Regions from separate parts of the Allobosea sp. P4_C6 genome, predicted to be linked through region 3. Evidence: riboswitches for the same ligand, from Rfam matches in the RefSeq annotation. Region 3 holds a riboswitch; each other region holds the start of a gene.
What was found. A riboswitch is a leader RNA that binds a small molecule or an ion and turns the genes downstream of it on or off. The one in region 3 is predicted to bind cobalamin.
Positions count from the first base shown of each region.

Region 1: linked by a shared signal. The riboswitch ahead of AC1DVA_RS09095 (TonB-dependent receptor plug domain-containing protein) and the one ahead of AC1DVA_RS03485 (ribonucleoside-diphosphate reductase subunit alpha) in region 3 are both predicted to bind cobalamin.
Region 2: linked by a shared signal. The riboswitch ahead of AC1DVA_RS05230 (ABC transporter substrate-binding protein) and the one ahead of AC1DVA_RS03485 (ribonucleoside-diphosphate reductase subunit alpha) in region 3 are both predicted to bind cobalamin.

Region 1 covers NZ_JBFUIF010000009.1:89,688-99,895, forward strand. Annotated here, with positions in the region: gene AC1DVA_RS09080 (NAD(P)-binding domain-containing protein) at 1-1,092, shown strand, start outside; gene AC1DVA_RS09085 (NAD(P)/FAD-dependent oxidoreductase) at 1,111-2,397, opposite strand; gene AC1DVA_RS09090 (MalY/PatB family protein) at 2,541-3,725, opposite strand; cobalamin riboswitch at 3,940-4,137, shown strand; gene AC1DVA_RS09095 (TonB-dependent receptor plug domain-containing protein) at 4,226-6,202, shown strand; gene AC1DVA_RS09100 (ABC transporter substrate-binding protein) at 6,199-7,062, shown strand; gene AC1DVA_RS09105 (FecCD family ABC transporter permease) at 7,059-8,069, shown strand; partial or broken gene AC1DVA_RS09110 (ABC transporter ATP-binding protein) at 8,135-8,866, shown strand; gene AC1DVA_RS09115 (DUF6925 family protein) at 8,856-9,866, shown strand; gene AC1DVA_RS09120 (M20/M25/M40 family metallo-hydrolase) at 10,053-10,208, shown strand, end outside.
Region 2 covers NZ_JBFUIF010000005.1:79,910-90,117, forward strand. Annotated here, with positions in the region: gene AC1DVA_RS05185 (urease accessory protein UreF) at 1-138, opposite strand, end outside; gene AC1DVA_RS05190 (urease accessory protein UreE) at 71-568, opposite strand; gene ureC (urease subunit alpha) at 577-2,289, opposite strand; gene AC1DVA_RS05200 (urease subunit beta) at 2,289-2,594, opposite strand; gene AC1DVA_RS05205 (HupE/UreJ family protein) at 2,599-3,180, opposite strand; gene AC1DVA_RS05210 (urease subunit gamma) at 3,202-3,504, opposite strand; gene AC1DVA_RS05215 (urease accessory protein UreD) at 3,533-4,378, opposite strand; gene AC1DVA_RS05220 ((R)-mandelonitrile lyase) at 4,970-5,365, shown strand; gene AC1DVA_RS05225 (1-aminocyclopropane-1-carboxylate deaminase/D-cysteine desulfhydrase) at 5,415-6,419, shown strand; cobalamin riboswitch at 6,454-6,664, shown strand; partial or broken gene AC1DVA_RS05230 (ABC transporter substrate-binding protein) at 6,934-7,964, shown strand; gene AC1DVA_RS05235 (FecCD family ABC transporter permease) at 7,961-9,004, shown strand; gene AC1DVA_RS05240 (ABC transporter ATP-binding protein) at 9,015-9,800, shown strand; gene AC1DVA_RS05245 (protein-tyrosine phosphatase family protein) at 9,910-10,208, opposite strand, start outside.
Region 3 covers NZ_JBFUIF010000003.1:122,035-132,242, forward strand. Annotated here, with positions in the region: gene AC1DVA_RS03460 (DNA polymerase III subunit delta') at 1-771, shown strand, start outside; gene metG (methionine--tRNA ligase) at 793-2,361, shown strand; gene AC1DVA_RS03470 (TatD family hydrolase) at 2,618-3,418, shown strand; gene AC1DVA_RS03475 (MBL fold metallo-hydrolase) at 3,428-4,231, shown strand; gene AC1DVA_RS03480 (ribonucleotide-diphosphate reductase subunit beta) at 4,416-5,543, opposite strand; gene AC1DVA_RS03485 (ribonucleoside-diphosphate reductase subunit alpha) at 5,684-8,611, opposite strand; cobalamin riboswitch at 8,732-8,931, opposite strand; gene AC1DVA_RS03490 (sensor domain-containing diguanylate cyclase) at 9,079-10,208, opposite strand, start outside.

The DNA.
Region 1 (10,208 bases), on a different contig from region 3:
GCGCTCTACAAGATCCCGAACGCCGTCTGGGTCGATTACCTCAGCTGGCTCCAGCGGGTGCTCGCCCTGCCTGTGCAGCACCGCACGGCGCTGACGAAGCTGCGCCCGCATGACCGCCTGCTTGCACTCGATCTGAAGACCGCCGAGGGAACGAAGACCGTATTCGCCCGCCATGTCGTCCTCGCCACCGGGCGCGGCGGTGCGGGCGGCGATCTCTGGCCGGATATCGTCCCGCGCGACCTCAAACCCGCTTTCGCGGCCCACAGCAACGACCCGATCGATTTCGAGCGACTGCGCGGTAAGTCGATCGGCGTCATCGGCGGCAGCGCCTCGGCCTGGGACAATGCTGCCACCGCTCTCGAGCAAGGCGCGGCGAACGTAGAGATGTATCTGCGCCGGTCGCATCTGCCGCAGATCAACAAGGGCCGCGGCTCGGCGACCCAGGGCTTCTTCCACGGCTGGAGCACCCTCACCGACGCCGACCGCTGGGCACTCGCCGCCTATCTCGACGACATGCTCGCGCCGCCACCGCACGAGACCGTGCTGCGTGCGCTGAAATCCAGTGGGCTTGGCATCCGCTTCCGGCATCGCGTCGCTTCGGTCAGACGCGAGTCCGGGCAGGTCGTGCTCGACATCGACATGCCCGAGGGCCGCATCGAGCGCCGCCACGACTTCCTCATCGTCGCCACGGGTTTTCAGGTCGACGCGGCGCGTATTCAGGAACTGTCGGAATTCGCCGGACATATCGCGCGCTGGAGCGACCGCTATACGCCGCCGGCCGAGCTTGCACGCCCGACATTGGCGCAGGCGCCCTATCTCGGACCGGGATTCGAGCTCCTGCCCAGGGATGCCACCGCGCCGGCCGAACTCTCCCGCATCCATCTCGTCAACCACGGAGCCAATGTCAGCCATGGCGCGATCGCGAGCGACATTCCGGGCGTCGCGATCGCCGGCGAGCGTGTCGCGCAGGCCCTCGCCGCCGCCTTCTTCAGGGAAGACAGCGCCACAATCAGGCGCGATCTCGAAGCCTTCGAGGAGGCCGAACTGAAGGACACGCCCTTCTTCCGGCCGGAGGATTTCGCGCGCTCCTGATGCGGGACAGAAACGCGATCAGCGGGGCGCGTCGGCTTCGCCGCTCTTCGCCTGCCCTTGCGTGATCAGGCGGGCGCTGCGGTGGCCGCTGACATAGATCCACAGCCAGTTCAGCGCGACGGCGAGGCGGTTCCGCAGGCCGATCAGGAAGAAGATGTGCGCGACGCCCCAGGTCCACCAGGCGATGCGCCCCTTCAGCTTGATCCAGCCGAAATCGACGATCGCCGCGCGCTTGCCGATCGTCGCGAGATTGCCGGCATTGCTGTAGGCGAAGGGCGGCGGCGCGGCCTCGCCCTTCAGCCGCGCCTTGATCACTCCGGCGACGTAGCGCCCCTCCTGCTTGGCCGCTGGCGCGACGCCGGGCACCGGCTTGCCGTCGGCCGAGACGACATGGGCCGTGTCGCCGACGACGAAGATATCGCGCTGGCCGGGTACCGTGAGGTCGGGCTCGACCATCACCCGCCCGGCCCTGTCGGCCGGCGCGCCGAGCCACTCCGCCGCAGGCGAAGCAGCGACGCCCGCCGCCCAGAGGATCGTCCTGGCCGGCAGGAAGGCGCCGCCGAGTTCGATCCCGTCCGCGGTGCAGTTCGAGACAGCGTGACCGAGCTTGATCTCGACGCCGAGCCCGATCAGCGCCCGCTCCGCATAGGCCGAGAGGTCCTCGGTGAAGCCAGCCAGGATGCGCGGGCCGGCCTCGACCAGGATGACGCGTGCGGAGCGCGTATCGAAGTTGCGGAAATCGCCGCGCAACGTGTCATGCGCCAGCTCGGCGATCGTGCCGGCAAGCTCCACCCCGGTCGGACCTGCGCCGATGATCACGAAGGTGAGGAGCTCGGCGCGCCGGGCAGCGTCCGTCTCCCATTCTGCCTGCTCGAAGGCCGAGAGAATACGCCGCCTGATCTTCGTCGCGTCTTCGAGCGTCTTCAGCCCGGGTGCGTAGGGCTCCCACTCGTCATGGCCGAAATAGGAGTGTCGTGCCCCGGTCGCCAGGATCAGGCTGTCGAAGGCAAGCGGCGGCTCGCCCTCGATCAGCACCGTCTTCACCCCCGCATCGACGCCGACGACGCTGCCCAGCAGCGTGGTGACGTTCTTGTATCGCCGCAGCAGCGAACGGGCCGGCCAGGCGATTTCGGAGGTCGGCAGCGACGCCGTCGCGACCTGATAGAGCAAAGGCTGGAAGAGGTGATGGTTACGCCGGTCGATGAGCGTGATCCTGACCGGCTCGCCGGCGAGATTTCGCGCCGCCTCCAGCCCGCCAAAGCCGGCTCCCACGATGACGATGTGATGGGGCGTGCCGGCCGTCATGGGCTACCCAACCTGAAACAGGCTGCGACGGCGATATCTGGAGATGCGTCTCATGAGTTCTCCCGCTTCACCAATAAGCCAGTGCCGCCTTTGCGAGAAGCGGGGAGATGGCGCGGGACGACAGAACCGTCCCGCATTCGGCGCTATTGCAGATCGCGGAACGCTTCCTTCAGCCGCTCGACGGCCTCGATCACGGTGGCGCGCGGCGTGGCGAGGTTGAAGCGCAGGAAGCTGTCGCCCCCCGCCCCGAAGCTCGCGCCATGGTTCACCGCGATCTTCGCCTGCTTCTCGACGCGGGCGGTGAATTCCGCCGGCTCCATGCCAGCCCCGCCGAAATCGACCCAGGCGAGATAGGTCGCCTCGAGCGGCATCGAACGCAGGCCGGGAATGGCGTTCACCCCGTCGTCGAACAGCTTCCTGTTGCCGTCGAGATAGGCCACGAGCCGGTCGACCCAGGCCGCACCTTCGGGGCTGTAGGCGGCGGTCGCCATCGCCATGCCGAAGGAATTGGGCGAGATGCCATGGGCGTTCATCCGGGCGCGGAACCGCTCGCGCAGCGGCTCGTCGGGAATGATGACGTTGCCGACATGGGCGCCCGCGATGTTGAAGGTCTTGGTGGTCGCCGTCATCATCACGAGGCGGTCCGCGATTTCAGGCGCAGCCAGCGGCATGACGGTGTGCCTGGCGCCCGGCATGACCAGATCATGATGGATCTCGTCGGCGACGAGGATCAGGTCGTGGCGCTTGCAGAAGGCCGCGATCTCGCGGAGTTCGTCGCATGTCCAGACGCGCCCGCCCGGATTGTGCGGCGAGCACAGCATCAGCATCCGCTCGCGGCCGGTCATCTGCGCATCCCAGCCGGCGATGTCGAGGACGTAGCGGCCCTCCTCGATCGGCAGCCGGCACTCCACGACCTCCCGGCCGGCCGAGCGGATGATGCGGGCGAAGGCGTGGTAGACCGGCGTCATCAGCACGACGCCATCGCCCGGCGCGGTGAAGGCATCGACGCAGAGCGCCGTGCCATTGACGAGGCCATGGGTGGTGAAGATCGCTTCCGACGCCACGTCCCAGCCATGGCGGGTCTTCATCCACCAGCGGATGGCGTCGCTATTGGTGCGGTCGTCGCCGAAATAGCCATAGACGCCGTGGGCCGCCATGCGCTCGACCGCCTGCTGGACGCAAGGCGGCGGCCGAAAATCCATATCGGCCACCCACATGGCAATGCCGTCTGAAGCGGCAACGCCATAATACTTCTCCATCGTGTCCCATTTGGCCGAATGGGTCCCGCGGCGGTCGATCTGCTCGTCGAAGTCCGGCAACCTAAGCATCGTCATCCTCGGCAACAGCAGAGCGGCCAAGCCGCGGAAAGCGCCGAGAGATGGTGATTCCGACCCGGCCCGTGGCTTCTGTTCTGCCGCGCCGGCTCGCGGGCGTAAACCGGCGCGATCGCGACGGCTGGCCTCCGGATACGACATGGCGCGCGATCTCCCGCCCCCGTCCTTACCTTTGGTTAAACCTATTTGACGACGACACTTTTCCGCCGTAATCGTCACCGGGACGGTTCCCTCACGGGATCAAAAGGGAACGCGGTGCGGGTGGCCAGCCACCCCATGCCGCGGCTGCCCCCGCAACTGTAAGCGGCGAGCCTTTCGCCATACGCCACTGGGACCTCGGACCTGGGAAGGCGGCGAAGGGCATGGACCCGCGAGCCAGGAGACCTGCCGTCAGCCGTGGTCACACGCGAACACGTTCGGACGGGGTGCGCCGATCGCTGATTTGACTGTTTGCCGCCTTTTGCGCGGCGATGGGAGATCGCGTTCGCGGTGACGTGCCACTGACGTCAACGCCCGAGGTCTCCATCGTGATCCCCGCCCTTCCAGCCGCAGAACGCGGCCGCCTGCTGCTATGCGTTTCCTTCCTCGCACTGGCCTGCTCCGCCCCGACACTCGCCCAGAACGCACCCGCCCCGCTCGCGCTCGACGAGATCGTTGTCAGCGCGACCGGCACGCCGACCCCGGCGCGCGAGATCGCGAGCTCCGTCACCGTCATCACCGCCAGGGAGATCGAGCAGCAGCAGCGCCGCACCCTGCCCCAGGCTCTCGCCACCGTGCCCGGCCTCAACATCGTCCAGACAGGCGGACCGGGCGGCCTGACCTCGGTCTTCATGCGCGGCACCAACTCCAATCACGTCAAGGTTCTGATCGACGGCATCGAGGCGAACGACCCCTCGACGCCCAACCGCTCCTTCGATTTCGGCTCGATGCTGACCGACGACATCGAGCGCATCGAGGTGCTGCGTGGCCCGCAGAGCGGCCTGTACGGCGCCAATGCGATCGGCGGCGTCATCTCGGTCACCACGAAACGCGGTGAGGGGCCGCCCAGGGCGACCGCGCGGGTCGAAGCCGGTTCCCACGGCACCTTCAACCAGTCCGCCGGTTTCAGCGGTGGCGACGATCGTTTCAACTATGCCTTCAACGTCGCGCATTTCCGCACCGATGCGACCGACGTCACGCCGCCGAACCTCGTCCCGCCCGGCCGCCGCATCAATCCGAATGCCTTCGACAACTACAGCTATTCCGGCCGCATCGGCGTCGCGCTCGGCGACACGCTGACGCTCAACTGGGTCGGCCGCTATCAGGACGGGCAGTTGCGCTATACCGGCGACACCGGCTTCCCGAGCCGCCCCGCCCCTTATCGCTCCCTGCAGAACTACGCACAGGCCTTCACACGCGGCGAGGTCGTCTGGGATCCGTTCGCCGGACGTTTCGTCAACACCTTCGGCGTTTCCTACACCAACCAGGACCGGGCGACGCGAACGGCCAACGGCACGACCGGCATCCTCGGCCTGCCCAACGAAAACCTGGGCGAGCGCACCAAGGTCGACTGGCGCGGCAACCTCGAGATCACCAAGGGCCACAACCTGATCATGGGCCTGCAATACGAGCGCGAGCGCTTGGACACCGCGAGCCTCGTCGCTTCCAACGGCAACAAGGCCGCCTACCTCGAATATCAGGGCAATATTCAGGACCGCTATTTCCTGGCGGCCAACATCCGCCACGATAATGACGACAGCTATGGCGGCCACACCACCTATCGCATCGCGCCCGCGGTGATCGTCCCGGGCATCGAGACCAAGCTGAAGGCGAGCTACGGCACCGGCTTCAAGGCGCCGACGCTGAGCGAGCTCTTCATCGACTATCGCCCCGGCTTCAATTTCTTCGGCAACCCGAACCTGAGCCCGGAAGAAAGCCGCGGCTGGGATATCGGCTTCGAGCAGCCGCTCTTCGACAAGCAACTGCAGTTCGGCGGGACCTGGTTCCAGAACGACATCGACAACCTGATCGTCACCAACACGGCACGCAACTCCTACGCCAATATCGGCAAGGCGCAGACCAAGGGCGTCGAAGCCTTCGCCGCCCTGGAGATCTCGCCGCAGTTCCGCATCCGCGCCGACTACACCTTCACCCTCGCCAAGGACGAGATCGCGCGGCAGGAATTGCTGCGCCGCCCACGCCACAAGGCGAGCGCCACCGCGACCTGGACGCCCACCGATAAGCTCACCTTCTCGGCGACGCTGCTCTATGTCGGCTCATGGGTCGACGGCAATCGCGACTTCTCGGTCCCGCGCATGAACGCGAAGGGCGCGACGCTGGTCAATCTCGCCGCCGAGTACAAGGCGACCGACAAGGTCAGCGTGTTCGGGCGGATCGACAATCTCTTCGACAAGCGCTGGGAGAACCCCGTCGGCTTCCTCGTCCCGGGCTTCGGCGCCTATGGCGGCATCAAGGTGGCGATCGGCGGATGACGCCGTTCCGCGCCAGGCATTGGCTGACCGGCTTGTGCGCTCTCGCCATCGCGGCCTTCGCCGCCATGGCGTTTGGCGCGTCGCCAGCGGCGGCGAAGCCGGCGCGGATCGTCTCGCTCAACATGTGCACGGACGAACTCGTCCTGCGCCTCGCGCCGCCCGAGCACATCGCTTCGATCACCTGGCTCTCGCGCGATCCGCGCAACGCCAATATGGCAGAGGCGGCACGCGCGATCCCGGTCAATCACGGCCTCGTCGAGCAGGTGCTCGCCTCCCGGCCCGACCTCGTCATCGCCGGCGCCTACACCACCCGCGCGACCGTCGGCCTGCTCAAGCGGGTCGGCATGCGCGTGCGCGAGTTCGGCGTGCCCCGCAACATCGCCGAAATGCGCGCGCAGATCGCGGAGATGGCGGCGCTGCTCGGCGAGGAGGAACGCGGCGCGGCGCTCGTTGCCGACATCGACGCGCGCCTCGCCGTTCTCGCAGCGAAGCGTCCGACTGAGCGCCGCCGCGCCATCGTGCTCCGGCCGAACGGCTTCACGGTCGGGCGCGGCTCGCTGGTCGACGAGATCCTGACGCTGGCCGGGCTCGACAACATCGCCGCCGGCCTCGGCATCGACAGCTATGGCCAGATCGCGCTGGAGACGGTGGCGCTCGGCGGCGCGCAGATGCTGATCCTCAACGATACGCCGGGCGGCCCGCCCTCGCTCGCCCATGAGGTGCTGCAGCATCCGCTGATCGAGAGGCTCCGCGAGCGCCTGAAGCTGGTCGCCCTGCCCTCACGATTATGGACCTGCGCCGGTCCGAGCGTGCTCGACGCCATCGAGTTGCTCGCGCGCGCTGCCGAAGAGGACCGATGAAGACCTTGCCCTTCCAGCCGCCATCGCTGGCGCTTCTCATCGCGCTGCTCGCGCTCGCGACGCTCGCCGTCTTTGCTCTCTCGACGGCGGTCGGCTACGCCCCGCTCGATCTCGGCGCGGCGATCCGCGACTGTCTGGCTGGGCGACAGAGCCTGCCCGCACTCGTACTGACGGAGCTGCGCCTGCCGCGCGCGATCCTTGGCGCGCTGGTCGGCTTCAGCCTCGGCCTGTCGGGCGCCGCCATGCAGGGCCTGCTGCGCAATCCGCTGGCCGAGCCCGGTGTCGTCGGCATTTCGAGCGCCGCCGCCTTCGGCGCAGTCGTCGCCTTCTACAGCGGGCTTTCAGCCAGCGTCGCGCTCGCCCTGCCGCTCGGCGGCATCGCCGGTGCCATCGTCGCCACGCTCCTGCTGTTCATCCTGCTCGGACGCGGCGCCGGCACCACGACGCTGATCCTCGCCGGCGTCGCCCTCAACAGCTTCGCCGGTGCCGCCACCTCGCTGGCACTGAACCTTGCGCCCAACCCCTATGCGGCACTGGAGATCGTGTTCTGGTTGATGGGCTCGCTCGCCGACCGCAGCCTGAACCATGTCCTGCTCGCCCTGCCCCTGATGCTCGTCGGCTGGGCGCTGCTGCTCTCGACCGCACCGGCCCTCGACGCGCTGACGCTGGGCGAGGACACGGCCGCCAGCCTTGGGTTCGATCTCACCTGGCTGCGCGCCCGCCTGATCGGCGGCACGGCGCTCGCCGTCGGCAGCGCGGTCGCGGTCACCGGCGCGATCGGCTTCGTCGGCCTCGTCGTGCCGCATCTGCTGCGCCCGCTGGTCGGCAACCGCCCCGGCCGGCTGCTGCTGGTCAGCGGCTTCGGCGGCGCCATCCTCGTCCTGCTGGCTGATACCGCGCTCAGGCTCGCCCCGATCCGGCCGGAACTGAAGCTCGGCGTGGTCACGGCGCTGATCGGTGCACCCTTCCTCTTCAGCCTCGTCAATCGCATGCGGCGGGAGGCGTGATGGCCATCGAAGCGCACGGCATCACCGTCGAGCTCGGCGGCAAAGCGATAATCCAAGAAGCCGATCTCACTGTTCGACCCGGAGAACTCCTCGGCCTCGTCGGCCCCAACGGCGCCGGCAAGACGACGCTGCTGCGCGTCATGGCCGGCCTGCTCGCCCCGGCGCGGGGCGCCGTCCACTATGACGGCGAGAGCGCCCGCGCGCTCGGCCGGCAGGCGCTGGCCCGGCGCGTCTCGTTCCTGGCCCAGGGCGGCGATACCTCCTGGCCGCTCTCGGTCGAGACCGTGGTCGGGCTTGGCCGCCTGCCGCACCGCCGCCCCTTCGGCGGCCTCTCGGAAGCCGACAGGGCGGCCATCGCCACAGCGCTCGACCATTGCGACGTCGCGGGTTTCGTCGATCGCACCATGGGTACGCTCTCGGGTGGCGAGCGCCGCCGCGTCCTGCTGGCCCGCGCCCTCGCGGTCGAAGCGCCCTATCTACTCGCCGACGAGCCGCTCGCCGGCCTCGACCCGCTGCACCAGCTCGAAGTGATGGAGCTGCTGCGGCAGACCGCGCGACGCGGCGCCGGCGTCGTGGTCGTGCTGCACGATCTGACGCTGGCAACCCGCTTCTGCGACCGGCTCGCCTTGCTCGACAACGGCCGGCTGGTCGCCGAGGGCGAGCCGGCAGCCGTCCTCGACGACGCGCGCCTGCGCAGCGTCTTCGGCGTCAGCGCCCTGCGCGGCAGCCATGACGACGAGCCCTTCCTCCTGCCCTGGCGGGCCCTGAGCCACGGAAGATCCAACGATGAGCGATAGCGAAACCATCCGCGCCGTGCTGCGCGAGCACATCCATGACGCATCGAGCCAGTGGAATCTCGGCACCTTCGGCGCGATCGCCGAGTTCATGCGCGATCCCGACGAGGAGGTCGCGATCGTCGACGAGCCCTCCCGCCTCTCCGCCACGACCGCGCGCGGCGGCATCGGCTTCGACGATCTCGACGGCGCCCGCCTCTTCGCCTCGGAAAGCGCCGTCGGCACGAGCTGGAGCCACCGCGTCTCGCTCTGCCTGCTGGAAGACGCCTGCGCTATGAACCGGCGCACCGTTCTCACCGAACTCGGCCCGGATGCCCAAGCGCTGCGCACCGAGGATGCCAACGCGATCCTGTTCGACATGGGGCTCGGCACCCTGCAGACCGACATCTGCATCCGCACCGGTGATCCCGAACTGATCGCGCTGCTGCGCGCCCAGGCTGGCCGCTCGCTGTTCGAGCCCGGCAATCCGGCAATGCCGGCGATCGTCGCTGCCGGGCCGCATCGTGTCTTCCTCGCCCGGATCGGCCGCTGCGAGGTCTACCAGCCGATCCCGCCGGCCGGTGGCAAGAGCCCCGAGGGTCCGCATACCCATGTGCTGCCGCAGTTGCTGCGCAGCGGCCGCACCCATGCCGCGACTGAGCCCGTGCCAGAGGGCTACGTGCCTTGCGCCCATCTCGTTCCGACCCATCCGGTCCGCGACGCGATGGGGCACCCGCGCTCCTTCGACGCCGCTGCCCACCAAGGCTTCGAAAGCCTGCTTGCCCATTTCGGCGACCCGGCAATCGCCACGGTGAAACAGGCGCTGCGCGAGGCCGTCGACAAAGGGGGTTCGCCGGAAGCCTTTGCCGTGCCGGCGACCAAGTTCGGGCGCCACGCCTTGCGCGTCGCGCTGCGCCAGATCGCCGCCGTTGCGCCGGAGACACCGCAGCTGGCGGACTGGCTCGCCTGGCACGAGGCCCGCGAGCGTGGCGGGGAGACGGAAGCGGACCCTTATGCGCATTGAACTGGGCTCAACTTGGTCTCCCGGCCTGATCTTGCCGCATGGCCGCTGCGGCGGGAATGGAGAGGCGCAGCCGTTGAGAGGCGCGGTATCACCCCCTAGGCTGGTCGCCCCTGGGAGCCGGCCCGTCATGAGGGCCTGCTCCCTGATTCACGATCTCAACGCTTCCTCGCAAAGGCGTGCACCGAAATGGCTTCCTCCGACGCATTGGCTCCGGTCTTCGATCACATCGAAGCCAACCGCAGCGCCTTCCTCGACCGGCTGATCGCCTATCTGCGCCATCCAAGCATCAGCGCCGAGAACATCGGTATCGCCGAGGTCGGTGCGCTGCTGGTCGAGATGCTG
Region 2 (10,208 bases), on a different contig from region 3:
GCTATAGGCAAAGGAGCCGACCGGGAAGGCCGGCGACAGCCATGTCATCAATCGGGAGAGCGCGACCGGATCAGTCATGATGATGGTGGTGGTCGTGCGCGTGATCATGGTCGTGGTCGTGGTGATGACCATGGTCATGCCCGTGGGCATGATAGGCGCCGTGAACGGGCTGGAAACGCGCGACGACCTCGCCGACCGAGGCGCCCAACCCTTCCAGCATGGCGCGGATCACGTGGTCGCGCTGGATCAGGATGCGGTCCGCATCGATCTGCGCCGGCAGATGGCGGTTGCCGAGATGCCAGGCGAGATGGCGCAGCGGGCAGGCCCCGCCGGGCCTGACCTCGTAGAGCTCCTCCTCCGCCGCCGCGATCGCGACCGTGCGGCCATCATCCAGCACGAGCCGGTCGCCATCGGCGAAGAGCACGGGTTCAGGCAGATCGACCATGATCTTCTCGCCCTGATCGGTGGTGACGAGCTTGCGGCGCAGATGGCGCGCGGCATGGTCGAGCCGGATCGTGCCGGCGGGCTCGCCGCCACCGCCGTGGCTATGGGAAATGGCGCGGAGCATGATCGGCCTCAGAACAGGAAATAGCGCTGCGCCATCGGCAGCACGGTCGCGGGTTCGCAGGTCAGCAATTCGCCATCGGCGCGGACCTCATAGGTCTCGGGATCGACCTCCATATGCGGCGTCGCGTCGTTGAGGACCATCGAGGCCTTGGAGATGCCGCCGCGCGTGTTCTCGACCGCGAGCATCCCCTTGGCGACGCCGAGCTTTTCGCGCAGCCCGTTCGCGATCGCAGCCCCGCTGACGAAGGTCACCGACGACATGGCAGGCGCCCGGCCGAGCGCGCCGAACATCGGGCGGTAATGCATCGGCTGCGGCGTCGGGATCGAGGCATTGGGGTCGCCCATGGGAGCGGCCGCGATCATGCCGCCGACCAGCACCATTTCCGGCTTCACGCCGAAGAAGGCTGGGTTCCAGAGCACGAGATCGGCGCGCTTGCCGACTTCGATCGAGCCGACATGCCGGGACAGCCCCTGCGCGATGGCGGGGTTGATCGTGTATTTCGCGATGTAGCGGCGCACGCGCAGATTGTCGTTGTCGCCGGTCTCTCCGGGCAGGCGCCCGCGCTGCAACTTCATCTTGTGCGCGGTCTGCCATGTCCGGATCAGCACCTCGCCGACGCGGCCCATGGCCTGGCTGTCGGAGGAGATGATCGAGAAGGCGCCGATGTCGTGCAGGATGTCCTCGGCCGCGATCGTCTCCCTGCGAATGCGGCTCTCGGCGAAAGCGATGTCCTCGGGGATCGAGGGCGACAGGTGATGGCAGACCATCAGCATGTCCAGATGCTCGGCGATGGTGTTCAGCGTATAGGGCCGGGTCGGGTTAGTGGAGGACGGGATGACGTTCTTGAGCCCGCAGACCTTGATGATATCGGGCGCATGGCCGCCGCCCGCGCCCTCGGTGTGGAAGGCGTGGATGGTGCGGCCCTTGAAGGCCGCCACGGTATCCTCGACGAAGCCGCTCTCGTTCAGCGTGTCGGTGTGGATCATCACCTGGACGTCGTGATCGTCGGCGACCGCGAGGCAGTTGTCGATCGCGGCCGGCGTCGTGCCCCAATCCTCGTGGAGCTTCAGCGCGCAGGCGCCGCCCTCGATCATCTCGATCAGCGCGGCCGGCTTCGAGGCATTGCCCTTGCCGGAGAGGCCGAGATTGATGGGCACCGCGTCGAAGGACTGGATCATCCGGCCGAGATGCCAGGGGCCGGGCGTGCAGGTCGTCGCCAGCGTGCCATGGGCCGGGCCGGTGCCGCCGCCGAGCATGGTGGTGATGCCCGCCATCAGCGCTTCGTCGATCTGCTGCGGGCAGATGAAGTGGATGTGCGCATCGACGCCGCCGGCGGTGAGTATCTTGCCCTCGCCGGCGATCGCCTCGGTGCCCGGGCCGATGATGATGGTGACGCCGGGCTGGGTGTCCGGGTTGCCGGCCTTGCCGATGGCGACGATGACGCCGTCCCTCAACCCGACATCGGCCTTAACGATGCCCCAGTGATCGACGATCAGCGCATTGGTGATGACGGTATCGACCGCACCCTCGGCGCGGCTCGCCTGGCTCTGGCCCATGCCGTCGCGGATGACCTTGCCGCCGCCAAACTTCACCTCCTCGCCATAGATGGTGAAGTCCTTCTCGACCTCGATGATCAGGTCTGTATCGGCGAGGCGGACCCGGTCGCCGACCGTCGGTCCGTACATCTGCGCATAGGCGGCGTGGGAGAGCGTGGCCGGCATCAGAGTTTCCCCATCACCTTCTGCTGAAAGCCGTAGACGGCCCGCCCGCCGCCGAGCGGCACGAGGCGGACCTCGCGCTGCTGGCCGGGCTCGAAGCGCACGGCGGTGCCGGCGGCGATGTCGAGCCGCATGCCGCGCGCGGCGGCACGGTCGAAATCGAGCGCTGCGTTGGTCTCAAAGAAATGGTAGTGCGAGCCGACCTGGATCGGCCTGTCGCCGGTATTGGCGACGAGCAGGGTCACCTGCGCCGCCCCCTCGTTGAGGACGATGTCGCCGGCAGCGGGGAAGACCTCTCCGGGGATCATCGCGTCAGGCTCCCGCGACCAGCCAGAGGCCGCCAAGCGCGGTCAGGCCGCCGACGATGCGTGCCGCGATGCGCCCGCGGTGCGAAAGCGCATTGCCGGCAAAACCGACGCCGACGCCGACCGCATGCAGCAGCGCCGTCGCCAGCGCGAAGCCGGCCATGAAGGGCGCGCTGGTCGCCTCGCCCAGTTCGCCGCCATGGGCATAGCCGTGGAACAGCGCGAAGAAGCCGACCACCGCCATGCCGACCGGCGTGGGCACCTGCAGCGCGACGAGCGCGAGCATGCCGAGCACGACGACGGAGGCGGCGATCACCGGCTCCACGAAGGGCAGCCCGATGCCCGCCAGCGCCGCGGCGAAGCCGAGCATCATCGTGACGACGAAAGCGAGCGGGATCGCCCAGATGGCGCGCCCGCCGGCGAGGAACGCCCAGAGGCCAACGCCGACCATCGCCAGGATATGGTCCATGCCGAAGAGCGGATGCGAGAAGCCGGCGGCGAAGGAGCCATGCTCGGCCGGGTTGAGATGGGCGAAGGCCGGGCTCGCGGCACCAACGCTCAGGATCAGGGCGATCGACAGTCTCTTCATGGCAGCCTCTGTGTCGGGACGTCAGCGGATCGGTTCATGGACGGTGACGAGCTTGGTGCCGTCGGGAAAGGTCGCCTCGACCTGCACGTCGTGGATCATCTCGGCGACGCCTTCCATGACCTGCGCCCGGCCGACGACATGGGCGCCGGCCTCCATCAGCTCGGCGACGCTGCGGCCGTCGCGCGCGCCTTCCACGACGAAATCCGAGATGAGAGCGATCGCTTCGGGATGGTTCAGCTTGACGCCGCGCTCAAGCCTGCGGCGCGCCACCATGGCGGCCATCGAGATCAAGAGCTTGTCCTTCTCGCGCGGTGTCAGGTTCATGCCGTCATCCTAGAGTTTCCGGGCCTTGCTAGAGTTGCCAGACCTTGGGCAGCGAGCGGCCGCCCATCAGCAGGGTCAGCAGCGGCTCCAGCCGCCGCCGCAGAGCGAGCCCGGTCTCCTCGACCAGCCGCGCCAGGAACTTGCCGTTCCACGCGCTGGCGCCGCCGGCTGGTCCAATGATGGATCGGGCCAACTCAAGAAAGCGCTCGGGCGCGGCCCCAGTGAACAGCACCGTCGCCATGGCGCGCCGGCCGGCCATAACCGCCTGCGGCGCCATGCGCGCGGCGATATCACCCTCGAAACGCAGATCGTCGGCGAAGATCAGCCGGCCGTTGCGACGCACCCGCCAGCGATCATGCAGAAGCCCGCTGCGCAGCGTCTCGCCCATCGCCATCCGGCCGAAGAGCACGGCCTCGACAGCAACCAGTTCGGCATCGCCCTCGAGATCGGCGTCGAGCCGGCGCGAGAGGCGGCCGCCATCGAACAGGATCGTCTCCTGCGGCAGCCAGGCGAGCCGCGCGCCGGCCGAGACGCGCAGATGATTGTTGAGCGTCGCATCCGGCCCCGTCGAGCGATAGACACGCTCGCAGGCCTGCGTGGTCACGCAAGCCGCGGTATTCGCGCCGAGATTCACATCGGTGGCCAGGCGGTCGCCGCCCGTCAGGCCGCCTGCGGTGTTGATGAGGATCGCCTGCGGATCGTCGACGCCCAGCGTCTTGGGCAAGCGTATCTTGGCGCAGCCATCCTGGAAGAGACGTTCGAGACGCGTCGTCCCATCCAGCGACCGAAAACTCACGCCGGCATGGCCGACAGCACGCTGCATCCGTGGCGGTCCGGCGCCCTGCATCGCCGCACTATCGGCAGCCAACAGCATCTTCAACGCCGCTTCCGCTTCGGGACGAAGGCCTCAGCTTCGACTCCTGCCGCACCGATGCCCAGCGTCAGGCGGATCGCAAGCCGCACAGCTCTTCCCCCATCGCGATCCCGCCAAGCCACACGCACGCCGCATTCCCCTCTGCTGCCGAAAAAAGACGCAAGTGATATGCCAGCCGGGAGAGCTCAATGTCATTGCGATCAGAGTGGCTCGTCCGCGGCAAAGGATTGATCGGCCCGCGCCGGCTGGCGGGCGCGTTTGCACTGCGCTTCAGTGCCATCACCTGCATTCAAAAGCGGCAGGAGGCACCGACCATTCGGTCCTCAGCGGGCCGAGGCCATCGATGACGCCATCCAAGAAACTGATTTGCACAATAAAGCGGCATCAATCGCCCGCTTTGCGAGCCAAACCCTCAGGGGTGCTCAACCGATCATCACCGCCAAGGCGCGCCGGCCTCGTTCAGTCCGAACGCCTCTGTCGGCACGGCGCTTCCCGGTCTATGCCCGTAGCAGACGAGGCGATTCCCATCGGAGCGCCTATCGTCGCAATATCCCGAGCGCCTTCCGCAGCGCCGGAGACGAGGAGATCACCATGGAGATCATGCGCGCCGGCTCCCGGCCGTCCGGGAAGGGACCGGCCGACTGGTTCACCGGATCGGTCCGGATCGACCCGCTCTTCAATCCGCATGCGCCAGAGCGCGTGCAGGGCGCCAGCGTCACCTTCGAGCCCGGCGCGCGGACGGCCTGGCACACCCACCCGCTCGGCCAGACGCTGGTCGTAGTCAGCGGTGCCGGCCGGGTGCAGCGCTGGGGCGGGCCGATCGAGGAGATTCGACCGGGCGACGTGGTCTGGTTTCCGCCCGGCGAAAAGCACTGGCATGGCGCGGCGCCGGCAACGGGCATGACCCATATCGCCATTCAGGAAGCCGAGAACGGCAAGGTCGTCGAATGGTTGGAGCAGGTCTCGGACGCCCAGTACGGCGGCTGATCGCCGCCCAATCGAGCCAGCCTGACTAGGTCCTACCGCGAACGGGACGATGACGCCTCAGCCTTCCACCCTTTTGCGCGAGCCGCGCCATGCCCTCGTCGAGGCTCCGACGCCGCTCCAGAGGCTGCGCCGTTTCGAGGAGAAGCTCGGCCGGCCCGGCGTCTACATCAAGCGCGACGACCTGATGGAGATCGCGCTCGGCGGCAACAAGCTGCGGAGCCTCGAATACTGGCTGGGCGCTGCGCTGCGCGAGAAGGCCGATATCCTTCTGGTCGGAGGCGGTGCGACCTCCAATCTCTGCCGCCTCACGGCCGCGGCTGCCTCGCTCGTCGGTCTCGACTGCATCGTCCTGCACAATGCGCCGGATACGCCGGAGAATCGCGAGCGCTCCTTCCTGAACCGACTGTTCGGCGCCGAGCTGCGCTTTATCGGAGCGGTCGATGAAAGCCAGCGCAACGCAGCGCTCGCCGAAGCGGCGGCGGAACTCGTGCGTCAGGGGCGGAAGCCCTACATCGTTGGCGACCCCGTGCTCGGCGCGATGGGCTATGTCCGGGCCGCCTTCGAACTGCATGAACAGTCGCAGCGGGAAGAGGCACCGATCCGGCACGTCTTTCTCGCGGGCTCGATGGGGCCGACAGAGGCCGGCTTCATCTTCGGCAATGCCCTGCTCGGGCATCCCTTCCAGGTCCATCTCGTCAGCGTCGAATACGAGCGAGCGGAGCTGGAGGAGCATGTCCGGCGCATCTATGAGGGCCTGCGCGACCGGACGGGGCTCGATGTCGCGCCTCTCGATGCGGCGCCGCCGCAGTATCACATGGAGCATCTCGGCGGCGGCTGGGGCGTGCCGACACCGGCCTCGGAAGCCGCCATCCTGGCCTTCGCCCGCACCGAGGGCATCCTCATCGAGCATGTCTATACGGCGAAGACCTGTGCCGGCTTCGTCGAGGYGCTCACCGAGGGCCGGATCGCCGTCGGCGAGCCGGCCTGCGTGATCCATACCGGCGGCACCGCCGCATTGTTCTCGCAGTTCGGATCGTTCAGGACGGTGACGTAGCGTCTGCCCGCTTGACGCGCCTCGGCGCCGCCCTATGGTGCCGGTCGATCGAGGTTCTCCGGGTCGCACCCCGGAGCTAAGAGGGAATTCGGTGAGGCGCCTTTCGCCGAAGCCGAGGCTGCCCCCGCAACTGTAAGCGGCGAGCCTTCCGTCCATCGTCCACTGGTGCCCCGCGCACTGGGAAGGCCGGGCGGATCAGGCGTCGACCCGCGAGCCAGGAGACCTGCCGCGATCGCGAGACGTCTTTCGGGCGGGGTGTTCCGGAGGGATGCGCGTCGGCGGCGTCCCCAGACCCCGCATCCGGCCGTATCCGCCCAGACTCCCCGCGCTCATTCGGGGAGCGATGAAATCCATGTCCACGATATCCGCTGATGCCGCCGCGCAGGCCGCACGTCACTTGACGCGCCCGCGTCGCGCGACCTATGAGAAATGCAACATTGTTACACTTGATGTCCGTTGCGCCGGGGCCTCGCTGCTCCGCTGCCGTGACGCCCTCTCCAAGCCGGTCCCGTTCATGCGTCGTGCCTTCCAGTTCGTTCCCGCCTTGCTCGCCGTGGCGGCCGGCGGCGTCCTCTTCACTGCCGGCGCCTCGGCAGCTCCGACGCAATATCCGCTGACGCTGGAGAACTGCCGGGAGACGATCACCTTCGCCGCCCCGCCCAAGCGCGTCGTCGCGCTCGGCCAGACTCAGACGGAAATCCTTTATGCGCTCGGCCTCGGCGACCGTGTCGTCGGCACCGCCGTCTGGTTCTCTCGGTCGCCAAGCCCTATGAGCCCGTCAACGCCAAGGTGAAGCGCCTCGCCGACAACGATCCGAGCTTCGAGGCCGTCGTCGGGCAGGAACCCGACCTCGTCACCGCGATGTTCGAATGGCATCTCGGGCCGAACGGCATCGTCGGCAAGCGCGACCAGTTCCACAAGGTGAAGGTGCCGACCTATGTCTCGCCGACCGATTGCGTCGGCAAGGACAATTCCGGCCCCGGCGACGGCGTGCGGACGCAGATGTTCTCGATGGAGCTCGTCTATCGCAACATCCGCGAGTTCGGGCAGATCTTCGACGTTTCCGACCGCGCCGAGAAGCTCGTCGCCGAGCTCAAGGCGCGCGAGGACAAGGCCGTCGAGCAGGTCGCAAAGCTGAAGGCGCAGGACGTGCCCGTGGTCGTCTGGTTCTCCAGCAAGGACATCAAGGGCGACGGCTTCATGGCCGGCAAGAACGGCGTGCCGGCCTATATCCTGTCGCAGCTCGGGGCGCGCAACATCATCACCACCAACGAGGAATGGCCGCTGGTGGGCTGGGAGAGCATCGCCGCCGCCAACCCGGCCGTGATCGTCACGGTCAGGATGGACCGCCGCCGCTTCCCGGCCGACGATATCGAGAAGAAGCTCGAATTCCTGAAGACGGATGCCGTCGCCAGCAAGCTCGACGCGGTGAAGAACAACCGCGTCGTCATCATCGACGTCGGGGCCACTCGCGCCGGGCTCGATACGGTCGATGGCATCGAGACGCTCGCCAAGGCGATCGCGAGCTTCGGCATCGCCCCTTGAGCCACGCCGCCCACGGTCCGAACTGGCCGGCGCGGATCGGTCTCGCGCTGCTGTCGCTGCTGGCACTCACCTTGTCGGTGGCGCTGGCGGTGACGATCGGCGAGATGGCGATCCCGTTTCAGGTCGCCGTCAAGGCGCTCGGCAACGGGCTGTTCGACCTCGACCTGCCGGTCAGCGCGATCCAGCAGGGCGTCATATTCGACTACCGCCTGAGCCGGGCCTTGATGGCCGGCCTGTGCGGCGGGGCGCTCGCGCTTTCCGGCGCAATCCTGCAGGCGCTGCTGCGCAATCCGCTGGCCGAACCCTATATCCTCGGCATCTCCGCCGGCGCCTCGACCGGCGCCGTCGCGGTGCTGATCCTCGGCATCGGCATCGGCGGCGTGGCGATCAGCCTGTCGACGGGCGCCTTCATCGGCGCCTGCGCGGCGCTGGCAGTCGTCGCGCTGCTCGCGACCGGAGCGGGTGGCGCCAGCGACCGCGTCATCCTGGCCGGCGTCGCGACCTCGCAACTCTTCAACGCCGCGACGGCAACCATCGTGATGACACTCGCCAGCGCCGAGCAGGCGCGTGGCGTCATGTTCTGGCTGCTCGGCAATTTCGGCGGCGTGCGCTGGCCGGATCTGTGGATCGCGACGCCGGTCGCCCTGCTCGGCTTCGGCGTCTGCATGCTGCACGCCAAGGCGCTCGACGCCTTCGCCTTCGGCGTCGACGCCGCCGCCTCGCTCGGCATCGCGGTTCTGCGCGTGCGGATCGTGCTGTTCGCGACGACGGCGGTGATGACCGCCGCCATGGTCAGCATCGTCGGCACGGTCGGTTTCGTCGGCCTCGTCATCCCGCACGCCGCGCGTTTCCTCGTCGGCTCTGGCCATGCCCGCCTGCTGCCGGCCTGCCTCGTGATCGGCGCGGTCTTCATGATCCTCGCCGACATCCTCTCGCGCGTGTTGGTACCGCAGCAGATCCTGCCGATCGGCGTCGTCACCGCCCTGTTCGGGGCGCCGGCCTTCGCGCTGATCCTCTATCGCGCCAGGAGACCTGAGTGAGGAAGCCGGCATGACGCTCGCGACGCAGGACGTGCGCTGGAGCGCGGCCGGACGGATGATCGTCGACGGCGTGACGCTCGCGGCGGCGCCGGGGCGCATCCTCGGCCTGATCGGCCCCAACGGCTCCGGCAAGTCGAGCCTGCTCAGGCTGCTCTGCCGATTGCGCAAGGTGGCGAGCGGCGTGGTGACGCTCGACGAGCGCGACATCGCCCGGGTGCCGCGCCGCGAACTGGCACAGCGGCTCGCCTTCGTCGAACAGCAGGCCACGACCGAGATCCAGCTCTCCGTCTGCGAGGTCGTCCGCCTCGGCCGCACGCCGCATCGCGCCGCGCTCGCCTCGTGGAGCGCCGCCGACGAGGCAGCCGTCACCGAAGCGCTGGTGCGGGTGGGCCTCGAAGACCGGCATGATCAGCCCTGGCACACGCTCTCGGGCGGAGAGCGCCAGCGCGTCCATATCGCGCGGGCGCTGGCGCAGGAGCCGAGCGAGCTGATCCTCGACGAGCCGACCAATCATCTCGACATCCAGCATCAGCTCTCGATCCTGACGCTGATCCGGCGGCTCGGCATCACCTGCATCGTCGCGCTGCACGACCTCAACCTCGCCGCCCTGTTCTGCGACGAGATCGCGCTGCTGCATCATGGCCGGTTGCTGGCGGCGGGCACGCCGGAAGCCGTGCTGACGGAAGAGACCATCCGGACCGTGTTCGGCGTGGCCGTGGCGATCAAGCCCGGCCATGCCGGGCGCCGGCATATCGAATACCTGGTCGACCTCGATCGGGACCAGCCGGGAGTGTGACTGGGCGTGTGCTGGAGCGTGCTTATCCAGCTCGGAACCACGCCATCATCCCGGACGGAGCGAAGCACAGATCCGGGATGACATGTATTTCTAGCAATAAGCGCCAGGTTCAGCGGCCGGAATTCAGCGCCTCTTCGGCGTAGCGGGCGACCAGGCGCTTCTGGATATCCGTCTCGGGGCCCGAGCCGGCGGCAGTGATCGCGCTGATCGCCGCATCTCCGCTCAGGCCGAGCGCGACCAGGATGCAGGTCGCGACCATGCCCGTCCGCCCGATGCCGGCTGCACAATGCAGGAACAGCGCCCTCCCCGCCTTCAGGTCGCGTGCAGCCTCTTGCGCGAGGGTCTTCAAGCCGCCGCCATCCTCGGGAACGCCGAAATCGCCGATCGGAAAGCTTGTGACGGGGATGC
Region 3 (10,208 bases):
CCCGATCTGCATGTGCTGCGGCGCATCCCGAAGCCCGACGGCAAGAGCTATACGAGCAACATCCCCGTCGATGCTGTGCGGCGGGTGATCGACCGCTTCGGCGCCAGTGCCGCCGAGGGCGGCTGGCGCGTCTGCATCGTCGATTCCGCCGAGGACATGGACCGCTCGGCCGCCAATGCGCTGCTAAAGCTGCTGGAGGAGCCGCCGCCGCGGGCGCTCTTCCTGATCGTCGCGCATGCGCCGGGGCGGATGCTGCCGACGATCCGCTCGCGCTGCCGGCTGCTGAGCTTCGCTCCGCTGGGAGAGGCGGGCGTGATCGAGGCCGGCCGTCTTGCGCTCGAGCGGATGGAGTCGCCCTTCGACGATTCGGCGCTGCTGCGCGCGGCGAAGCTCGCCGAAGGCTCGGTCAGGCGGGCGCTGACCTATGTCGATCCCGAGACTTTGGCGCTGGTCGAAGCGGTGAGGGCGAGGCTCGACGCGCTGCCCCAGGTCGACATTCCGGCCCTGCTCGCCCTCGCGGAGGATGTCGCCGGCAAGGCCGGCGAACGCGACTTCGCCGTGATGATCGAGACGGTCCAGGGCTGGATCTCGGACCACCTCCACGCGCATGCTGCAGCGCAACCGGCGCGCCTTGCACCACTGGCGGAGGTATGGGACAAGTTGGGCCAGGCGGCGCGCGAGGTCGAGACCTATAATCTCGACCGCCGGCCGCTGGTGATGACCCTGTTTCATGATCTGTCGGCTGCGGTTTCCCGTTCGCGCGCAGCGTGAAGCGAAGCTCTCGGACAGATGATGGCCACGGCCCCGAAATTCTACCTGACGACCGCGATCCACTACACCAACGGGCCGCCGCATATCGGCCACGCCTATGAGATGGTGGCGTCGGATGCGATCGCGCGTTTCAAGCGGCTCGATGGCTACGACGTCTTCGCCATGACCGGCACCGACGAGCACGGCCAGAAGGTGCAGCGCACGGCGGCGCAGAACGGCCTTTCGCCGAAGGAATTCGTCGACAAGATCGCGGCGCGCTTCCAGGAGATGGAGCAGGCTCTCGGCTGCTCCTTCGACCGCTTCATCAGGACCACGGACCCCGACCACAAGGTCTCGACCGACGAGCTCTGGCGGCGGATGGAGGCCAATGGCGACATCTATCTCGCCAAGTATTCCGGCTGGTACTCCGTGCGCGACGAGGCCTTCTACGGCGAGGAGGAGACGACGCTCCAGCCCGACGGCACGCGGCTGGGCGGGCAGGGCACTCCGGTCGAGTGGGTCGAGGAGGAAAGCTATTTCTTCCGCCTCGCCTCCTATCAGGACGGGCTGCTGAAGCTCTACGAGGACGTCCCGGACTTCATCTCGCCGGAGACGCGCAAGAACGAGATCGTCTCCTTCGTGAAGGGCGGGCTCGAGGATCTCTCGATCAGCCGCACGACCTTCGACTGGGGCCTGGCCGTGCCGGGCAATCCCAAGCACGTGATGTATGTCTGGGTCGATGCGCTCAACAACTACCTGACCGGCACGGGCTTCCCCGATCCGGAAAGCCCGCGCGCGCATTACTGGCCGGCCGACGTACACATCATCGGCAAGGATATCGTGCGCTTCCACACGGTGTACTGGCCGGCTTTCCTGATGTCGGCGGGGCTGCCGCTGCCGAAGCGCGTCTTCGGCCACGGCTTCCTGCTCAACAAGGGCACGAAGATGTCGAAGTCGCTCGGCAACGTCGTCGATCCCTTCGACCTCGCCGCGACCTATGGCGTCGACCAGCTGCGCTATTTCTTCCTGCGCGAGGTCTCCTTCGGCCAGGACGGCAACTATAGCCACGACGCGATCATCGGCCGGATCAATGCGGATCTCGCCAACGACCTCGGCAACCTCGCGCAGCGCTCGCTTTCGATGATCGCGAAGAACTGCGAGGGCGGGGTGCCGCCATGCGGAACGCTGACCGAGCCCGACGAAGCCATGCTCGCCATGGCCGATGGCGCGCTCGCGAAGGCGCGCGAGGCCATGACGGACTTCGCTCTTCATAGCCTGCTGGCCGATCTCTGGGCCGTGGTGGCGGAAGCGAACCGCTATTTCGCCGCCAACGAACCCTGGCGCCTGACCAAGACCGATCCGGCGCGGCGCGACACCGTGCTCTACGTCACGATCGAGGTGCTGCGCGAGGTCGCGATCCTGGTGCAGCCGGTGATGCCGGAGGCGGCGGGCAAGCTGCTCGACCTGCTCGGCGTCGCGGCCGATGCACGCAGCTTCGCGTCGATCGGAGCCGGACACCGCCTTGCCAGCGGCACGCCGCTGCCGGCGCCGAGCGCGATCTTCCCGCGCTATGTCGAGCCCGAGGACGGGCAGGCAGCCAAGAGCCTCTAACAAAACCCGGCGGGGTCTCGATGAGCTTTGGAGGAGTCGCATGCCAGGAGGAGCGCGCAGCCGATACCCGTCGGTATCGGCAAGTCGTTCCGACGCCGCAGGCGGCCCTCCAAAGCTCACCTTCGGCGCCGGGAATTCGGCCGCCCGCCGTGTCGCGGCGCTTGCCGATACCAATGGTATCGGCTTCACCCCGCTCCTGGCGGAGCGTTCGAATTGCCGGCGTCGAGACCCCGCCGGATTTTGTTAGAGGCTCTCGATGCTGATCGACACGCATTGCCATTTGGACTTCCCGGACTTCGCCGAGGAACTGCCGGCCTATGTCGGCCGGGCGGAAGCCGCGGGCGTCGGGCGGATGGTGACGATCTCGACACGCGTGGCGCGCTTCGCCGATTATGCCGCCATCGCCGAGCGGTTCGCGTCGGTCTGGTTCTCGGTCGGCACGCATCCCCACAACGCCCATGAGGAGCTCGACGTCACGGCCGAGCGCCTCGCGGAGCTGTCGCGCCATCCGCGCTGCGTCGCCATCGGTGAAGCCGGACTCGACTATCGCTACGATTCGAGCCCGCGCGAGGCGCAGGCGCAAGGCCTTCGCACTCACATCGCGGCTGCACGGATGACGCAGTTGCCGCTCGTCATCCATTCGCGCGAGGCCGACGACGACATGATCGCGATCCTGCGGGAGGAAACGGGGAAGGGCGCCTTCCCTGCGATTCTGCATTGCTTCACGGCCGGCGAGGCTCTCGCCATGGCCGGTGTCGAGCTCGGGCTCTACGTCTCCTTCTCGGGAATACTCACCTTCAAGACCTCGGAGAATCTGCGCCGCATCGCCCGGATGGTGCCGCGCGAGCGCCTGCTGGTCGAAACGGATGCGCCCTATCTGGCCCCTGTCCCGTTCAGAGGCAAACGCAACCAGCCGTCCTATGTGGTTGAAACAGCGAAGGTTCTCGCGGAAACCATCGGGGTTTCCTTCGACGAGATCGCCCGGATCACCAGCGAAAATGCCCGCCGCTGCTACTGGAAGATGGATCATGCCGCGCCCGTCGTGCAGGTCGCCTGATCGCACGCCATGACGCTGACGGTGACGATCCTCGGTTGCGGTTCTTCGGGTGGCGTGCCGCGGCCGGGTTCCGGCTGGGGCGCCTGCGACCCGGCCGATCCGAAGAACCGCCGGCGCCGCTGTTCGATCCTGGTAACGCGCTCAGGACCGGACGGCACGACGCGGGTCCTCGTCGACACATCGCCGGATCTGCGCGAGCAGCTTCTCTCGGCCGATGTGCCGGCGCTCGACGGCGTGCTGATGACGCATGACCATGCCGACCACACCCACGGCATCGACGACCTGCGCGGCCTTGTCCTGCATACGCGTCAGCGCATCCGAATCTACGCGGACACGACGACGGAAGCCTCGCTGCGTTCGCGCTTCGGCTATCTCTTCGAGACGCCGGCCGGCAGCTATTATCCGCCGATCCTCGATCTCGACCAGATCACGGCCGGACGAAGCCAGATCATCGACGGTGCCGGCGGGCCGATCACGGCATTGCCGTTCCGGGTCGAGCACGGGCCCAATTACGAGGCGCTCGGCTTCCGCTTCGGCGACCTGGCTTATCTGCCGGATGTCAGCCTCATCCCGCCGGCCGCGATGGGAGCCATGGCTGGCCTCAACGTCCTCATTATCGACTGCCTGCGCGAGACGCCGCATCCGAGCCATTTCCACCTGGAGCAGTCACTCGAGGCGATCGCGACACTGAAACCGCGACGCGCGATCCTGACCAACCTCCACATCGATCTGGATTATGCGAGCCTGTCCAGTCGCTTGGCGGACAATATCGATATGGCGTTTGATGGAATGACGGTGACGGCCGCGGCATAGGCCGAGGGAGCCAGCCGCTTCTCCGGGCAGCAAGATAGTTCCATAATATGTCTTATGCGAATCCAGGCTACCCCCTGCGCTGACCAGTCCGGTACCGGGTCATAACTACCGGCAAGCCCCGTCAGCCGCCTTTCGGGCCGCTGACGGAGATTGTCTTCAAGCTGGAGAACTCCAGCTCCTGCCCTCACTCCCAGCTGAGCGCGCCGCCGTTCTGATATTCGATGACGCGGGTCTCGAAGAAGTTCTTCTCCTTCTTGAGATCCATCGCCTCGGACATCCACGGAAACGGGTTCTCGGTCTCCCCGAAGACGGGCGCGAGGCCGAGCTGGGCGCAACGGCGGTTGGCGATGAAGTGCATGTACTGCTCGCAGAGCGCCGCATTCAGCCCGAGGAAGCCGCGCGGCATCGTGTCCCGGCCATAGGAGGCTTCCAGCTCGGCCGCATCGCGGATCATGCCGCGCACCTCGTCCTGGAAGGCCCTGGTCCAGAGATGCGGGTTCTCGATCTTGATCTGGTTGATCACGTCGATGCCGAAGTTCAGATGGATCGACTCGTCGCGCAGGATGTACTGATACTGCTCGGCGATGCCGACCATCTTGTTGCGCCGGCCGAGCGAGAGGATCTGCGCGAAGCCGGTGTAGAACCACATGCCCTCGAAGATCGCGTAGAAGGTGATCAGGTCGCGCAGCAGCGCCTGGTCGTTCTCGGGTGTCCCCGTGCTGAAATCGGGGTCCTCGATGCTCTGCGTATGCTTCAGCGCCCACGCCGCCTTGTCGGTGATCGAAGGCACCTCGCGATACATGTTGAACAGCTCGCCCTCGTCGAGGCCGAGACTCTCGACGATGTACTGGAAGGTGTGCGTGTGGATCGCTTCCTCGAAGGCCTGGCGCAGCAGATATTGCCGGCATTCCGGGTTGGTCAGGTGGCGATAGATCGCGAGCACAATGTTATTGGCGACGAGGCTCTCGGACGCCGCGAAGAAGCCAAGATTGCGCTTGAGCATGCGCCGCTCGTCCTCGGTCAGCCCGTCCTTCGACTTCCACAGCGCGATATCGGCCTGCATCGAGACCTCGGTCGGCATCCAGTGGTTGTTGCAGCCGGCGAGATACTTCTCCCAAGCCCATTTGTACTTTAGCGGCAGGAGTTGATTCACGTCGGCGCGGCAGTTGATCATCCGCTTCTCGTCGACGCTGACGCGCCCGCCGGTGCGGTCGATGGCGCCCAGCCCGGTGGCGTCGGCCGCGGGTGTCGGGTTGGTCAGGATGGCGGGGTTGGCCGGGGTCGCGGGCTTGGTGTCGGACCAGTCGAGCATGGGAAAATTCCGTTCGTGAAATGAAGGGCGTCATGCTCGGGCCTGACCGAGCATCTCCGGCCAAAGGAGGGGTCCAGCGCCCTCCTCCGGTCGAGATTCTCGGGTCTGCGCTTCGCTTCGCCCGAGAATGACGGCGGTTGTTACTGGCAGGCTTCGCAGGTCGGGTCGTCGATCGAGCAGGCGTTGGGCACGGCCATGCCGTTCTCCAGCGGGATATCGACCAGGATCGGCGCGGCCACGACAGGCGCCTTTGCTGCGACCGGCACGCCAGACGAGACCGCGTTGAGCTTGCCGTCCGTCCCCTTCAGCGTCGACTTCTCGACATGGGTCGCCGAAAGCGCGCGCAGGTAATAGGTCGTCTTCAGGCCGAGCCGCCAAGCCAAGCGATAAGCCTCGTCGAGCTTCCGGCCCGAGGGCTGCGCCATGTAGAGGTTGAGCGACTGGCCCTGGTCGATCCATTTCTGCCGGCGCGCCGCGGCGCGGATGAGCCAGCTCGTCTCGATCTCGAAGGAGGTCGCGTAGAGCGCCTTGAGGTCGTCCGGAACGCGGTCGATCCCGCTGACCTTGCCGTCATAGTATTTCAGGTCAGAGACCATCACCTCGTCCCAAAGCCCCCTCGCCTTCAGGTCGCGCACGAGCCCGGCATTCACCACGGTGAAGTCGCCGGACATGTTGGCCTTGACGTAGAGCTGGCTGTAGGACGGCTCGATCGACTGCGAGACGCCGACGATGTTGGAGATCGTCGCGGTCGGCGCGATCGCCATCGTGTTCGAATTGCGCATGCCGATGGTCTTCACCCGCTCGCGCAGCGGCTCCCAGTCCAGCGTCGCCGAGCGGTCGAGCTCGACATCGCCGTCGCGGGCTTCCGAGAGGATGTCGAGCGAGTCGATCGGCAGGATGCCCTTCGACCAGAGCGAGCCCTCGAAGCTCGGATAGCGGCCGCGCTCGGCGGCGAGATCGACCGAGGCCGAGATCGCATGGAAGCTGATAGCCTCCATGGAGCTGTCGGCGAAGGCGACCGCGCCTTCCGAAGCCGCCGGCAGGCGCAGGGTCTGCAGCGAGTCCTGGAAGCCCATGATGCCGAGGCCCACCGGGCGATGGCGCAGGTTGGAACGGCGCGCCTCCGGGATCGTGTAGAAATTGATGTCGACGACATTGTCGAGCATCCGCATGGCGGTCTTCACCGTCTTCGCCAACCGGGCCTGGTCGAGCCCCTCCGCCGTCACATGGGCAAAGAGGTTGACCGAGCCGAGATTGCAGACCGCGACCTCATCGGCCGAGGTGTTGAGCGTGATCTCGGTGCAGAGATTGGACGAATGCACGACGCCGGCATGCTGCTGAGGCGAGCGCAGATTGCAGGCATCCTTGAAGGTGATCCAGGGATGCCCGGTCTCGAATAGCATGGTCAGCATCTTGCGCCAGAGATCGAGCGCGGCCACGCGCTTGAACACCTTGAGCTCGCCGCGGTCGGCCTTGGCCTCATAGGCTTCATAGGCCGCCTTGAACGGCTTGCCGTAGAGGTCGTGCAGGTCCGGCGTCTCGTCGGGCGAGAACAGCGTCCACTGGCCGCCGGCCGCGACGCGCTGCATGAACAGGTCGGGAATCCAGTTCGCCGTGTTCATGTCATGGGTGCGGCGGCGGTCATCGCCGGTGTTCTTGCGGAGATCGAGGAACTCCTCGATGTCGACATGCCAGGTCTCGAGATAGGCGCAGACCGCGCCCTTTCGCTTGCCGCCCTGGTTGACCGCGATCGCCGTGTCGTTGGCGACCTTCAGGAACGGCACGATGCCCTGGCTCTCGCCATTGGTGCCCTTGATATGGGCGCCCAATCCGCGCACCGGCGTCCAGTCGTTGCCGAGACCGCCGGAATACTTGGCCAGAAGCGCATTGTCCTTCACCGCCTTGAAGATGCCGTCGAGATCGTCGGCAACGGTGGTCAGGAAGCAGGAGGACAGCTGCGGGCGGAGCGTGCCCGAATTGAACAGCGTCGGCGTCGAGGCCATGAAATCGAAGGACGACAGCAGATCGTAGAACTCGATCGCCCGCGCCTCGCGATCGATCTCGCGGATGGCGAGGCCCATCGCGACGCGCATGAAAAAGGCCTGTGGCAGCTCGAAGCGGTTCCCGCGGACATGCAGGAAGTAGCGGTCGTAAAGCGTCTGGAAGCCGAGATAGTCGAAATGCAGGTCGCGCTCGGGCTTGAGAGCGGTAGCGATGCGGGCGAGATCGAAACGGCCGAGTTCGGGATCGATCAGCTCGTTCTCGATGCCGGTCTTCACATAGGCATGGAAGTAGTCGGCATAACGCCCTGACATTTCGGCCTGCGTCGCCTGTTCGGCATGGCCATGGACGAAGCTCAGCGCCTCGCGCCGCAGCTTGTCGAGCAGGAGCCGCGCCGAGACCTGGGCATAGTTCGGCTCGGACTCGATCAGGGTGCGCGCGGCCAGGATCGGGGCGAGCGCCAGCTCGTCGAGCGAGATGCCGTCGTAGAGATTGCGCTGCGCCTCGGCGAGGACCGGTTCCGCCAAAACGCCATCGAGCCCGGCGCAAGCTTCGCGCACCACCTTGGCCAATCGCCCGGCATCGAGCGGCACCAGCACGCCGTCGGCGAGCTTCATCTGCAGCGACGGGGCTGCGGCTGCGGCGGGCTTCGCCTCGGCCAGCGCCCTCGCCCGCTCCCGCGTCCGCTCGTCGCGATAAAGCACATAGGCGCGGGCGACCTTGTGATGCTCGGAGCGCATCAGCGCGAGTTCGACCTGGTCCTGCACGTCCTCGATATGGAAGGTGCGCCCGGCATCGGCGCGGCGCGTCAGGCCGGCGACGATCTGCGTGGTGAGGTCGGCGACGATGTCGTGGATGCGGCGCGAGGCGGCGGCGCTCGAGCCCTCGACAGCCAGGAACGCCTTGGTCAGGGCCACCGCGATCTTGGAGGCGTCGAAGGGCGTGACCGCGCCGTTGCGGCGGATCACCTGGAAGCCCGGCTCGCTCGCAGCGGCGCGCGGCTGCGAAACGGTTTCGGCACTGTACGACGCCGGCGCAGGCCGTTCGGCTTCAACGGAAAGAGACATCGGCTCCAAACCCCAAGATCAAGATGTTGGGGGCAAAGGCCAAGGCGGACGCGTGGAAAGGGCGCGCGACAAAGAGAGGCCGCGACCTGCCAGCGCACCACCGGGACACCCCGCCCGAGGACGTTAACTAGGGTCGCGGCAGGTCTCCTGGCTCGCGGGTCGTCGTTCTCGTCCGTCTTCCCAAGGCCTTGCGACCTCAGTGACTTAACGCTGGACGAGAACTCACCGCTGACAGTTGCGGGGGCAGCGCCGGCTTCGCACCGGCTTCCCTCTTAGCTCTCGATCTTGCGATTCGAGAGACCGTGACCACTACATTTAGCGGTCATTTCCATTCATCCGTCAATTCTCGTATGTGCTGGATACAAGCCGTTGTGGAAAGCGGGGATGAATGGCTCAGCAGCTGCCGTCGAACCCCTGAAGTGCCGCGCACGCACACGCAACGCCACCGGCGCTCCATCTGAACCACCTCAGGCGAACTGAACGTCGATCTCAGGGCCAGCCTTGCGGACCACATGCGCGAAACGCGAGAAGTTATCGGCTTCGATGGCGAGCTTGAAACGGCTGGGCACCCCGGCCGAATCGATCACGGCAAGGCTGGCGCCCTCGTCGGAAAGGCGTTTGACGGTACAGTCTATCACCGAGCGGCCACCGTTGAACACGATGCTGCCGGCCTTGAGCACGCGCCGACCGAAGGGCGAGCTGCTCGCAGCGCCTGCATGGGCCGCAATGCAGCGATTGCGACCCGCGGTCTTGGCGGCATAGAGCGCCTCGTCAGCCTGCTGAAGCACGGCTTCGAGGTCCGATGCGGCAGTTGAAAGCGCCGCGATGCCGAAGCTCGCGGTCACGGCGAACGGCCCGTCGACGCCTTCGAAGCGCTGGGCGGCGATGCTTTCCCGCAGCTTCTGCGCGACGCTGAGAGCGGCCTGCAGCCCCGTATGCGGCAGCAGGATCGCGAATTCCTCGCCCCCTAGGCGCCCGATCAGGTCGCTCTGGCGCAGCAGGTCGCGGCAGGCGGCCACGGTGCCGGCCAGCACGGTGTCCCCGCCGGCATGGCCCTGCGTGTCGTTCACCGTCTTGAAGTGGTCGAGGTCGAAGGCGATACAGCTCGTCTCATGGCGATGGCGCAGCGCGAGGGCGATCGCCTTGCCGGCTTCATTGCGGAAGGCGCGGCGTGAGAGTGCGCCGGTCAGGACATCGGTGGACACCAGCAGACGCAACCGGAGCTCGTCCATCACGATCGCGGCGAGATCGGCGAGGATCGCAACATCCTCTCCATTGAAGGCGCGGGGCGCGGTGTCCATGGCGCAGAGCGTGCCGATATTGTGACCGCCCTCGCCTCGCAGCGGTATGCCGGCATAGAAGCGCAGATGCGGCGCGCCGGTGACGAGTGGGTTGTCGGTGAAGCGCGGATCGGCACGGGTATCGGGCACGATCAACGGCTCGCCACGGCGGATCGTGACATCGCAGAGCGCGCTACGCCGATCTCCTTCGCAATCGGACAAGCCCTCGCGCGACTTGAACCACTGCCGGTGGCCGTCGAGGAAGGTCACGGTCGCCATCGGCACCTTCAATGTGCGGCGAACGAGGCGCGTGATCC